Regions from separate parts of the Ancylobacter sp. WKF20 genome, predicted to be linked through region 1. Evidence: riboswitches for the same ligand, from Rfam matches in the RefSeq annotation. Region 1 holds a riboswitch; each other region holds the start of a gene.
The links. Region 1 has a riboswitch for cobalamin ahead of AncyloWKF20_RS17920 (ABC transporter substrate-binding protein). Riboswitches for the same ligand answer to the same signal wherever they lie in the genome.
Positions count from the first base shown of each region.

Region 2: it holds a riboswitch for cobalamin, as region 1 does, so the genes downstream of both, cobW (cobalamin biosynthesis protein CobW) here and AncyloWKF20_RS17920 (ABC transporter substrate-binding protein) in region 1, are expected to answer to the same signal.
Region 3: it holds a riboswitch for cobalamin, as region 1 does, so the genes downstream of both, AncyloWKF20_RS09950 (energy-coupling factor ABC transporter permease) here and AncyloWKF20_RS17920 (ABC transporter substrate-binding protein) in region 1, are expected to answer to the same signal.

Region 1 covers NZ_CP121679.1:3,876,310-3,880,580, reverse strand. Annotated here, with positions in the region: gene AncyloWKF20_RS17930 (ABC transporter permease subunit) at 1-452, shown strand, start outside; gene AncyloWKF20_RS17925 (ABC transporter permease subunit) at 452-1,270, shown strand; cobalamin riboswitch at 1,433-1,645, shown strand; gene AncyloWKF20_RS17920 (ABC transporter substrate-binding protein) at 1,752-2,801, shown strand; gene AncyloWKF20_RS17915 (iron ABC transporter permease) at 2,798-3,835, shown strand; gene AncyloWKF20_RS17910 (ABC transporter ATP-binding protein) at 3,832-4,271, shown strand, end outside.
Region 2 covers NZ_CP121679.1:2,087,286-2,091,556, forward strand. Annotated here, with positions in the region: gene cobN (cobaltochelatase subunit CobN) at 1-932, opposite strand, end outside; gene cobW (cobalamin biosynthesis protein CobW) at 1,058-2,119, opposite strand; cobalamin riboswitch at 2,236-2,445, opposite strand; gene cobU (bifunctional adenosylcobinamide kinase/adenosylcobinamide-phosphate guanylyltransferase) at 2,593-3,105, shown strand; gene cobO (cob(I)yrinic acid a,c-diamide adenosyltransferase) at 3,102-3,716, shown strand; gene AncyloWKF20_RS09775 (NINE protein) at 3,818-4,042, shown strand; gene AncyloWKF20_RS09780 (cobyric acid synthase) at 4,212-4,271, shown strand, end outside.
Region 3 covers NZ_CP121679.1:2,124,805-2,129,075, forward strand. Annotated here, with positions in the region: gene AncyloWKF20_RS09940 (methyl-accepting chemotaxis protein) at 1-662, shown strand, start outside; gene AncyloWKF20_RS09945 (prolyl oligopeptidase family serine peptidase) at 735-1,943, opposite strand; gene AncyloWKF20_RS09950 (energy-coupling factor ABC transporter permease) at 2,082-2,759, opposite strand; cobalamin riboswitch at 2,795-3,013, opposite strand; gene fabG (3-oxoacyl-ACP reductase FabG) at 3,091-3,870, opposite strand; gene AncyloWKF20_RS09960 (PotD/PotF family extracellular solute-binding protein) at 4,128-4,271, shown strand, end outside.

The DNA.
Region 1 (4,271 bases):
TTCTGTTCGCGCTCGGGCTGATCGACGAGCCGCTGCAGATCCTCGCCACCGACACGGCGGTCTATATCGGCATCGTCTATTCCTACCTGCCCTTCATGATCCTGCCGCTCTATTCGGCGCTGGAGAAGATGGACGAGACGCTCTTGGAAGCCGCCGCGGATCTCGGCTGCCCGCCCTTCGCCGCCTTCTGGAAGATCACCTGGCCGCTCTCGCTGCCGGGCGTGTTCGCCGGCTGCCTGCTCTGCTTCATCCCGGCGGTGGGCGAGTTCGTCATCCCCGACCTGCTGGGCGGCTCCGACACGCTGATGATCGGCAAGGTGCTGTGGACCGAATTCTCGGTGAACCGCTCCTGGACGGTGTCCTCGGCGGTGGCGGTGCTGCTCCTGATGGTGCTGGTGATCCCCATCGTGTTCTACCAGAACGTCCAGGCCCGCGAGATGGAGAAGCGTTGATGAGAAAAGGCCTCTCCTGGTTCAACGTCACCTCCATCGTGCTCGGCTTCGCCTTCCTCTATCTGCCGATCCTGCTCTTGGTGATCTACTCCTTCAACGCCTCGCGCATGGTGACCGTGTGGGCGGGCTTCTCGACCCACTGGTATGTCCAGCTGTTCCAGAACGAGCAGCTGCTCGACGCCGCCTGGGTGACGCTGCGCGTTGCCTTCATCACCGCGAGCGTCGCCACCGTGCTCGGCACGCTGGCGGCCATCGCGCTCACCCGCTACGGGCGCTTCTACGGCCGCACGCTGTTCTCCGGCATGGTCTATGCGCCGCTGGTGATGCCGGAAGTCATCACCGGCCTGTCGCTGCTGCTGCTCTTCGTCGCCGTCAGCATCGACCGCGGCTTCTGGACCATCACGCTGGCGCACATCACCTTCACCATGTGCTTCGTCTCGGTGGTGGTGCAGTCGCGCCTCGTCACCTTCGACCGCTCGCTTGAGGAAGCCGCGCTCGATCTTGGCTGCCCGCCGTTCAAGACCTTCTTCGTCATCACCCTGCCGATCATCCTGCCGGCGGTGGTGTCGGGCTGGATGCTGGCCTTCACCCTGTCGCTGGACGATCTGGTCATCGCCAGCTTCACCACCGGTCCCGGCGCGACCACGCTGCCCATGCGCATCTATTCCCAGGTGCGCCTTGGCGTGACGCCGGAGATCAACGCCGCCTGCACCATCCTCATCGCCATCGTCACCGTGGTGGTGATCTTCGCCTCCATCCTGACCAAGCGGCAGGAGATCGAGCGGCAGAAGGCGGAGCGGCTGGCGGCGGCGGGATAAGAACCGCCGCATCGCTCCAGACTCACTGAGACGGCGGCGCGCTATTGATACATTATATCTTTTAGGATAGCGTCCCCTCGGTCGCGTCGGCGATGTGACGCGGGTGGGGAGGCATGAGACGGCACCAGCCTAGGGTGCTTGACGATGCGCCCCCTCTACGTGTCAGATCGACCCGATCGAGGTTCTCCGGGTGTTCGCGCCCGGAGCTAAGAGGGAACCCGGTGCGGCGCTCTGCGCCAAGACCGGGGCTGCCCCCGCAACTGTAAGCGGCGAGCCCTCCACCCATCGTCCACTGGCGCGTCAGCGCCGGGAAGGCCGGGTGGAGCCAGCGTTGACCCGCGAGCCAGGAGACCTGCCTCGAATCGCGAACCACCATTCGGGCGGGGTGCTCCGAAGGTTGCTGGCCATGCGCGGGCCCGAAAGGCAGCGCGGGCGCTGGTGCCCTTTGCGCGGCTCGTCTTCCTGACCAGGAAGCGACAACATGTTCAGAACGAATTCCAGCAATCTCCGCCGGTCCCTGCGGGCCGGCCTTCTGGCGCTCGGCCTTCTCGCCGGCCTCGGCCTGCCCGAGGCGGGCATGGCCGGCACCACCTACCCGCTGACGCTGGAGAATTGCGGCGCCAAGGTGGTGATCAACCACGCCCCGCAGCGCGTCGTCAGCATCGGCCAGGCGCAGACCGAAATCCTCTACGCGCTCGGCCTTGGCGACCGCGTGGTCGCCAGCGCGCTGTGGTTCAGCCCGGTCGCCAAGCCCTATGAGGCGGTGAACGCCAAGGTGAAGCGCCTTGCCGACAATGATCCGAGCTTCGAGGCGGTGGTCGGGCAGGAGCCGGACCTCGTGGTCGCCATGTATGAATGGCACATCGGCCCCAATGGCATCATCGGCAAACGCAGCCGCTTCGACGCGGTGAAGGTGCCGGTCTATGTCTCGCCCACCGACTGCGTCGGCAAGGACAATAGCGGGGCCGGCGACGGCGTGCGCACGCAGATGTACACGACCGAGCTGCTCTACCGGAACATCCGCGAATTCGGCGCCATCTTCGACGTCTCCGACCGCGCGGAAACGCTCATCGCGGAACTCAAGGCCCGCGAGGCGGCGGCGGTGCGCGCGGTCGCGGGATTGAAGGCGAAGAACCTGTCCATGGCGGTCTGGTTCTCCAGCAAGGACATCAAAGGCGACGCCTTCCTCGCCGGCAAGAATGGCGTACCGGCCTATCTGATGGCCGAGATCGGCGCGCGCAACATCATCACCACCGAGGAGGAATGGCCGCTGGTCGGCTGGGAGACCATCGCCGCCAGCAATCCCGATGTCCTCGTGCTGGTGAAGATGGACCGCCGCCGCTTCCCCGCCGACGCCATCGAAGCCAAGCTGAACTTCCTCAAGACCGATCCGGTCGCCAGCCAGCTCGCCGCGGTAAAGAACAACCGCATCGTCATCGTCGATGTCGGCGCCACACGGCCCGGCATGGACACGGTGGACGGGCTGGAAGCCATCGCCACGGCGGTGCAGGGCTTCGGTCTCAGCCATTGAGCCATCTGGTCGTAGGGCCCAATTGGCCGGCGCGGATTGCCGTCGCCGGCCTCGCCGCCATCGCGCTGGTGCTCGCCGTCGCGCTGGCGGTAAGCGTCGGTGAGATGCCGATCCCGCTTTCCGTCGCCCTCAAGGCGCTCGGCAACGGGCTGTTCGATCTCGGCTTTCCGGTCGGGGCGATCCAGCAGGGGGTGATCTTCGAGTACCGGCTGAGCCGGGCGCTGATGGCCGCGCTGTGCGGCGGCGCGCTGGCGCTCTCGGGCGCCATCCTGCAGGCGCTGCTGCGCAACCCGCTGGCCGAGCCCTATATTCTCGGCGTCTCGGCCGGGGCCTCCACCGGGGCGGTCTGCGTGATGATCCTCGGCCTCGGCGGGGCGACGCTCGGCGTGTCCGGCGGGGCCTTTCTCGGCTCGGTCGCCGCGCTCGGCCTTGTCGGCCTGCTGGCCGCCGGGGCGGGCGGGGCGAGCGACCGGGTGATCCTGGCCGGCGTCGCCGGCTCGCAGCTGTTCAACGCCGCCACCGCCACCATCGTCACCACGCTCGCCAGCGCCGAGCAGGCGCGGGGGGTGATGTTCTGGCTACTGGGCAATTTCGGCGGGGTGCGCTGGCCCGATCTCTGGGTCGCCGCGCCGGTGGCGCTGGCCGGCTTTGTCATCTGCATGGTCCACGCCAAGGCGCTCGACGCCTTCGCCTTCGGCGCGGATGCGGCGGCCTCGCTCGGCATCGCGGTCACCCGCGTGCGGCTGGTGCTGCTCGCCACCACCGCGCTGCTGACCGCCACCATGGTCGCCATCGTCGGCACGGTCGGCTTTGTCGGGCTGGTCATCCCCCATGCCGCGCGCTTCCTCGTCGGCCCCGGCCATGCCCGGCTGCTGCCGGCCTGCCTCGTCATCGGCGCGGTGTTCATGATCCTCGCCGATGTGCTCTCGCGCATCCTGGTGCCGCAGCAGATCCTGCCCATTGGCGTGGTGACCGCACTGGTCGGCGCGCCGGCCTTCGCCATCATCCTCCACCGCGCGAGGCGCAAGGCATGACCCTCGCGACGCATGAGGTGCGCTGGAGCGCCGGCGGCAAGCTGATCGTCGACGGGGTGAGCCTTGAGGTCGCGCCGAACCGGGTGCTCGGCCTGATCGGCCCCAATGGCTCGGGCAAATCCAGCCTGCTGCGCCTGCTCTGCCGGCTGCGCAAGGTGACGAGCGGCGTGGTCACGCTGGACGGGCGGGACATTGGCGAGCTCGGCCGTCGCGACCTGTCCCGCCGCCTCGCCTTTGTCGAGCAGCAGGCGGCGACCGAGGTGGCGCTGACGGTCTGCGACGTGGTGCGGCTCGGGCGCACCCCGCACCGGGGGGCCTTCGCCGCCTGGAGCGCGCGCGACGAGGCGGCGGTTGAGGCCGCACTGGCCCGCGTCGGCCTCACCGAGCGGCATGACCAGTTCTGGCACACTCTGTCCGGCGGCGAGCGCCAGCGGGT
Region 2 (4,271 bases), 1.8 Mb from region 1:
GCCGCCGGGTTCATCCCCGCCAGCGCCTCGCGCAGGAAGGCGATGGAGACCGGCTCCTTCAGGCTGGCGACGAAAATCGGCCGGGGCGCGAGCCCGCGCGCCACCAGCGCCACACAGAGATCGTCGACCGGCGCGGTATCGCCGGCGAGCCACATGGAGCGGTAGAAGATGAGGGGGATGGTGGGGGCTAAAGACCCCTCACACCAGCCCTCTCCCCCACGGGGAGAGGGAGAAGAAGAGCGTCGCGCAAGGGCGGAAAAAGCCCTCTCCCCACAGGAGAGTGAAGAATGGATCGCTGCAACGGAAAAAGCCCTCTCCCCGTCGGGGAGAGGGTTGGGTGAGGGGGAAGCAATGCCCGGTGAGGGAGAAGCCCCGCCCCCGTCATAAAACCCCGCCAGCGGCACGGGCGCCGGTTCTGCCGCCGGCAATTCGCGCCCCGCGAAACCCGCCATGCGCCGCAGCAGCGCGCGCATATTGTCCGGCCCGCCGGCGCGGAAATAGCCGAGCAGCGCCGCCAGTTCCTCCGCCGGCAGGGTGGACGCCTCGGAGAGCCGCGGGTCGTCGCGGTCCTCGCCCGGCAGCACGGCGAGGTGAAAGCCGCGCGCCCGCGCTTCCGCCCGCAGCCGCTCGACGCCGTAGCGCCACCAGTCCAGCCCGCCGAGCAGCCGCACCACGACCAGCCGCGCCTGCACCGCCACGCCCTCGATCCACAGATCGACCGACATCGGGTGCTTGAGATCGCGCAGGCTGGCGAGACGCAGGCTCGGCAGGATGCCAGGCCCGCGCGCCTCCTCAGCCTCCTGCGCCCGCGCCAGCGCCGCGAGGTCGCTGTCGGTGAAGGAGACGACCACCACCTCCCCCGGCGTCTGGCCGAGGTCCACCGGCTCGGCGAGATCGTCGAGACTGGTCGAGGTGGTGGTGAGGATGTGCATGGGGTGGCGGGTCTCCTGAATTCGTCATCCCGGCCGGAGCGAAGCGCAGAGCCGGGATCGGCCTCAGTCTCATCCGGCGAGCGATCCCGGATCGGCCCTGCGGCCGTCCGGGATGACGGGCTATCTCACGCCGCCACGCTCTCGCCGGCGAGGATGGCCTCCACCTTCGCCCGGTCGAGACCCTTCAGCCCGATGGCCACGAGGCGGCCGGTGCGCGCCTCGCTGCCCCAGGCGCGGTCATAATGATGGGCGACGCGCGGGCCGACCGCCTGCACCAGCAGCCGCATCGGCTTGCCGGCGACGGGCAGGAAGCCCTTCACCCGCAGCACATCCGCCTCGTCCGCCGCGCGGGCGATGCGGGCGGCGAAGGTGGCGGGGTCGGCGATCTCCGGCACCTCGACGACGAAGCTGTCGAAATCGTCATGGTCGTGGTCGAGCTCGTCATCATGGTGGGTCTTGCGGTTCTCGATGTCGTCCTCGGTGCCGACGCCGAGGCCCATCAGCACCGCCGGGTCGATCCGCCCCTCGGTGATGGAAACCACGCGCACGCCCTTGGGCAGCTCGCCCGCTAGCGCCGCCTGCGCGGTGGCGAGGCCCGCCGCGTCGATGAGGTCGGTCTTGGTCATGATGACGAGATCGGCGCAGGCGATCTGGTCGTCGAACACTTCCTCGATCGGGTCGTCATGGTCGAGGCTGTCATCGGCCGCGCGCTGGGCGGCCAGCGCGTCATGGTCATGCGCCACGCGGCCCGCCGCCAGCGCCTCGCCATCCACCACCGCGACGACGCCGTCCACCGTCACCCGGCTCTTGATCGCCGGCCAGTGGAAAGCTTGCACCAGCGGCTTGGGCAAAGCGAGGCCCGAGGTCTCGATCAGGATGTGATCGACCTTCGGCACGCGCGAGAGAATGGCGTCGAGCGCCGGCACGAAATCATCCGCCACAGTGCAGCAGATGCAGCCATTGGCGAGCTCGACGATGTTCTCCTCCGGGCAGGTCTCGATGCCGCAGCCGCGCAGGATCTCGCCATCAATGCCGACATCGCCGAACTCGTTGACGATGACCGCGAGCCGCTTGCCCTTGGCATTCTCCAGCACATGGCGGATCAGCGTCGTCTTCCCCGAGCCGAGAAAGCCGGTGACGATGGTGCAAGGCACCCGCGACAGGGAGTTGGGAACGGCGCTGTTCATGATGGCGTCTCCACGCAAGCCAATCGGTTGACGGGATGCGCCGGTCGCGGCGGGAATCGCCACGCGAGAGGCCGCCAAAGGCGCGGCTCTGCCTGACAGCCGGGCACCCCGCCGGCTTTCAGCACCGAACCTTCGGCAGGTCTCCTGGCTCGCGGGTCGCCGCCTCGTCGCCGCCTTCCCGGGGGATGTCCCAGTGGCTTTCGGCGCAGGCTCGCCGCTCACAGTTGCGGGGGCAGCCGCGGATTAGGAGGGCTCGAACCCTCCGCACCGCATTCCCTCTTCGTCCCGCGCCCGAAGACGCGGAAACCGATGGTCACCGGCACTAAAGGGGCCTTGGGCGGGAAAGTCAAACCGGGGCGCGCCGGCCACGGCGCGGTTGCCCGGCGGACCGCCCCCGCTATAGTCCGCCGCTCATCGGGCAGGGGGATGGGAAGATTGATGATGACACGTCGCCTGTCGGCCGCCGGTGAATCATGGCGCTGACGCTCGTCCTCGGCGGCGCCCGCTCCGGCAAGAGCGCGCACGCCGAGGCGCTCGTTGCGAGTCTCCCTCCGCCCTGGCGCTACATCGCCACGGCGCAGGCCTGGGATGACGAGATGGCCGCCCGCATCGCCGAGCATCGCGGCCGGCGGGAGCCGGGCTGGGAAACGATCGACGCCCCGCATGATCTGGCGGCGGCGGTGGGCGCCCTGCCCGCCGGCGCGCCGGTGCTGGTCGACTGCCTGACGCTGTGGCTGAGCAACCGGCTGCTGGCGGAGGCGGACCTTGCGACCGAATGCGCCGCGCTGGTGGAGGCGCTGGCGGCGCATGACGGCCCGGTGGTCGTCGTTTCCAACGAGGTGGGCCTCTCCATCGTGCCGGACAATGCGCTCGGCCGGTGTTTTCGCGACGCGCAGGGCCGGCTGAATCAGATGGTCGCCGCCCGCGCTTCCCGCGTGATCTTCATGGTCGCCGGGCTGCCCATGATGGTGAAGGACGAGAGATGAGCGAGATTTCCCCGGAAGAGGCCGCCCGCCACCGCGCCAAGATGGAAAAGCGCAAGGCGGTGCAGGACGCCGAAGTGGCGGAGAAGACCATCGAAAAGGGCCTGCTCATCGTCCATACCGGGCCGGGCAAGGGCAAATCCACCGCCGCCTTCGGCCTCGCCCTGCGCACGCTCGGCCATGGCGGGCGCGTCGGCGTGGTGCAGTTCATCAAGGGCGCGTGGGACAGCGGCGAGCGCGCGGCGCTGGCAACCTTCGGCGACCGGGTCGAGTGGCATTCCATGGGCGAGGGCTTCACCTGGGAGACGCAGGACATCGCCCGCGACATCGCCGCCGCCACCCGGGCGTGGGCGAAGGCGCAGGAGCTGATGGCCGACCCGAGCATCGGCCTCGTCATCCTGGACGAACTGAACATCGCCCTGCGCTATGAGTACCTTCCGCTGGACACACTGGTCACCACACTGGCCACGCGGCGGGAGGGGCTGCACGTCGTCGTGACCGGCCGAAACGCCAAGCCGGCGCTGATCGAAGCGGCCGATCTCGTCACCGAAATGGCGCTGGTGAAGCACCATTTCAAAGCCGGGGTGAAGGCGCAGAAAGGCATCGAGTTCTGATGGGTGCTGGGTTTCCATCCTCTCGCAAACCGCGCCGGGCTTCCCATATGGAAGGGGACGCCGGCTGTCGCGGCGTGTTGATATGACGGAGCAATGCCCCGATGCGATCCACCCCGGTCGCCTATCTGTTCTGGTTCTTCGGCCTCATCGGCGTCTGCGGCATCCACCGCTTCTACGCCGGCCGCTACTGGACCGGCGCGCTGTGGCTTCTGACGCTTGGCCTGCTCGGCATCGGCCAGATCATCGACCTGTTCCTGATCCCCGGCATGGTGCGCGAATCCAATCTCGAGCGGCGCGTGGACGATCTGGAAACACGGCGCGGCTGAGCCGCCCGCTCGTCACGCCGTCATCCCCGGGCTTGACCCGGGGATCGACGACTTCGATTGAATCGCATGCGCGATCAAAGACATGGATGGCCGGGCCACGCCCGGCCATGACCGCGTTCTGGCGGGGAGCAGGCGCGTGACATCTCCCCCTCGCCAGCCTTTGGCCCTCATGTTCCAGGGCACCGGCTCCGATGTCGGCAAGTCGCTGCTGGTGGCCGGCCTCGCCCGC
Region 3 (4,271 bases), 1.8 Mb from region 1:
GCGCGGCGAGCGACCAGCTGACATCGCTGACCGCGCAGAGCGAGGACATGTCCTCCACCGTCGCCGCGGCAGCGGTCGAGATGTCCGTCTCCTTCGCCGAGGTCAGCAAGCAGATCCATGGCGCCACCCAGATGGCCGGTCAGGCCGCCGCGCGCGCCGACGCCGCCAACGGGCTGGTCAGCGGCCTCGTCGAGAGCGTCGAACGCATCGGCAATGTCTCCTCGATGATCGAGCGCATCGCCTCGCAGACCAACCTTCTCGCGCTCAACGCCGCCATCGAGGCGGCGCGTGTCGGCGAGGCCGGCAAGGGCTTTGCCGTCGTCGCCTCCGAGGTGAAGGAACTGGCGATGCAGACCGCCAATGCCACCAAGGAGATCAGCACGCAGGTCGAGAGCGTGCAGCGCGCGAGCAGCACGGCGGCGCTCGCCGTGGGCGAGATCACGCAGAATGTCAGCACCATGCGCGACGTGTTCGCCAGCATCTCCGCTGCGGTGGAAGAGCAGAGCGCGACCAACGGCTCGGTCAGCCAGAGCATGAACAGCGTGAGCGGCGTGGTCAGCCAGATCCGTGGTGCCGCTGGCGATGTGCGCCGCGTCTCCACCTCGCTAACCAATGTCGGCGACCGCCTGCGCGAGGAGGTACGCGTCCTGCTGGCGCGCTGACCTTACCCTAGGCCCCGACACGACAGGCACCCCGCGGGGTGCCTGTTTTCGTTTGCGGCGGCCTGGTAGCGGCTACTTGCTGTCGAACCACGCCTTCCAGAGCGGGATGGCGGTGGCGTAGGTTCCCCGATGATCGGTCGGCCCGGTCGAGATCGCCTCGACCTGCATGTTGCCGGCGCCAATGCCGCGCTGATAGGTCATGGCGAGCTGGCCTAGACCCGGCGTGATCACCTCATCCTTCTCGCCATAATAGTTGCGCACCGGGCTGCGGATGATCCAGCGATAGGCCTGCGTCTCGTTGAGCAGGATGCGGCCATAGGCCGAGGCGCGGAAGAAGCGGGCGTCGAAATACTCGGCCCGCACCAGATCCTTCACCGCCGTGGGAATATGCGAGGGATCATAGGGTTTGCGCTCATAGGCCGCGCGGGCGACGTCGTAATAGCTGTCATTGATGAGCGAGCGCGCGAGGCCCGGCACGCCGTAGTAATTCTCGAAGGAGAAGGCGGTGAGGATGAACAGCGTCGTCACCCAGGTGGCGTCGTTCGGGCGGGGAAAATCGAGAAAGCCGCTCAGCGCCGCGTAGCCATCAAACGGCGCGCTCGCAGTGGCGGCGCCGTCCACGGCGATGCCGGCCTCCTCCAGCTTCTGCAGCATCGCCATGGTGACGAAGCCGCCCTGCGACCAGCCGCCGAGGAAGAGCTTGGTCGTGGTGATGTTCATCTGCGCGAGCACGGCGCGGCTCGCCAGCAGCATGTCATAGGTCGCCTGCTGGTGGCTCGCCTTGACCAGATAGCCCTCCGGCTCGGCGCTGGCGCCCATGCCGAAATAATCGGCGCCGATCACCGCATAGCCCTGGCCGGCGAAAAGAGCGAGGGCCAGTTCCGTCTCCGGCGACTGGTCGGGGAAGGAGGGCACCTGCTTTTTCCCGTACACCGTGCCGTGCTGGTAGGAGAGCAGCGGGAAGCTGGTTCCGTCCGTGTCCGGCAGGGCGAGCAGGCCGGTGGTGATGATCGGCCGGTTGCCCTGCTCCGGCACCACGGAGGGGTAGGTGACGCGGTAGAGCCGCACGGCATTGCGGGCTGGCGCATAGGCGACGGTGACGCCGAAAAAGCGCGGCGCCTCAGTGGTGAGGATCGCGTTCAGCTTGTCGGCGTCCCAGCGGCCGATCAGCTCATAGGAGACGCCGGAGGGAACGGCACTCGCGCCATCTGCCCGCGCCGTGAGGCTCCCGCCCGCCAGCGTCAGCGCCAGTCCCAGCAGCGCGCGCGATATCCAACCCATCACCGTCTCCCCGGCGCCAACCCAGGCGCGTCGGCACACGGTATCCCGCCGCCGCGCGCTTTCGACAAGGGGGCGCTCAACGCAAAGGGCCCGGCAACAACGTGCCGGGCCCTCGCTTTTCAGAGTGGATGCGGAAAATCAGGCGGCTTCGAACAACCGGCGCTCGACCACCGGCGTGCCGCGCAGCCCGCCCAGCGCCTTGGCGGCGGCGAGCACCGCAAGATCGACCAGAGGCTCGACGATAATGACGAGCATATAGGCCGCGCCGAAGGAGGCGATGGACGCGCCATTCTCGACCGTGAAGCCGTGGCCGTAAAACGCCCAGAACGCCACCCACACGACGATGCCCGCCTGATAGGTGGTGGAGAGCGCCAGCGCCTGGCGGTACTTCAGCTCGATATAGGGCGTGTTCGGCGCGATGACCTGCTTGGCCAGCGCCATCAGCGCGAAGAGCGGCACCAGGAGGGTGGTGACGTTCATGCCATATTGCGGCAGGTCGAAGGGGGCGAAGAACAGGCCCTGGATCAGCAGGCCGGCGGCGAGGCCGATGGCGGCCGGAGCGACGCCGAAGATCAGGAACAGCGTCGAGCCGAGGATCAGGTGAACCTCGGAAACGCCCACCGGATGGTGCGGCAGGAGTTCAAAGAAGGCGAAGACCAGCGCGGTGGTCGCGATGCTGCGCGCCGCCAGCGAGGCGAGGCCGCGGGTGGCGATCGCCTCGCCCGCGAGCTTGAGCGTGTAGGCGCCGGCGCCGGCCGCCGTCACATAGCTGAGCCAGATCTTCCCTTCGGCCACGAGGCCGGGTTCGATATGCATAGTCGTCTCCTGTGCCGTCTCACCCGACGGCGTGCGTGTGGACCCATGCGCATGGCCGGTCTCCTGACTCGCGGGTCACAGCACGACTTCCGCCTTCCCGGCCTCCCCTTGCGGGTCGAACCAGTGGCGTGATGGAAGGCGCTCGCCGCTCACAGTCGCGGGGGCGGTCGGGGCTTCGGGCTTGCGCCCTTCCCCGTTCCCGTTTCACCCGGCCGAGTCATCCCCGGCCGGACACCATGTGCAGCGCCCATCAGCGCGCGCGAACGGCTCGCGAGTCAAGCATCGCGTCGCGCACGCCGCGCTGGCGCCGGAAAACAGCGGGGATGGCGCGTCAGGCGACGCCCATCTCGTCGAGCGCCATGGGCGACTCGGGCAGCACCTGCCCGCCATCGATCACCATGCCCTGCCCGGTGATGTAGCCGGCTTCCTCGCTGGCGAAGAACAAAGCGGTGTTGGCGATGTCGAACACCGTGCCGAGCTTCTTCATCGGCACGCAGGCGGCGGTGGAGGCGATATAGGCCTCGCCCATGCCCTCCATGCCCTCGGTGAGGATGTTGCCTGGCATCACCGCGTTCACCGTGATGTTCCACGGCGCCAGTTCGATCGCCGCCGTGCGCATGAAGCCCATCTGCCCGGCCTTCGAGGCACCGTAATGGGTCCAGCCGGGAAAGCCGGTGATCGGTCCGGTGATCGAGGAGGTGATGACGATGCGCCCCTTCTTCGCCGCCTTCATCGCCGGCAGCACGGCGGAGACGGAGAGGAAGGTGCCCTTGAGGTTGGTGTCCATGACGAGGTCGAAATCGTCCTCGGTCATGGCGCCGAGCTTGGCCGCCGGGAAGATACCGGCATTGGCGCAGAGCACGTCGATGGCGCCGTAGCGGTCGAGCGCCGCCTGCGCCATGGCGAGCGTGTCGGCGGTCTTGGTCACGTCGGCGGCGAAGGCGGAGGCGCGCGGGCCAATCTCGGCGGCGACCTTCTCGGCTTCCTCCAGCTTGCGGCTGACCACCAGCACGTTGAGACCAGCTTGGCCGAAGCGCAGCGCGATCCCGCGGCCGATGCCCTTGCTGGCGCCGGTGACGATGACGGTTTTTCCCTCAAGCGACGTGAACATGGTCGGGTAGGCCCTCTGGATGTCGTTGTTTTTCAAAGGACTGGCAGCCAGGCGGCGGTGAGCGCCTGCCCCATGGTCAAGGATTAGGCTGCCTTCCTTTTCATCAGGGTGCGCTGCAAAAATGGTGTTGTAAAGCCCAAATGGCGATGTTTAGGATCACACACAGTCCAACATAAGAACCACATCCGCTCACCATGGATGTGGTCAATCCCGCGCGGCGGCGGCCCGTCCGTGCCAACAATCCAGAGGACGTCGACATGTCAGGCATTTCCAGAAGGTCGCTGCTCAAGGGCATGGGCACCGGGCTCGGCGCGCTCGCCGCCGCCGGTCCCATGTTCTCCGCCAACAAGGCGTTCGCCGCCCGCGAGAAGGAACTGAACATCCTGTGCTGGGAGGGCTAC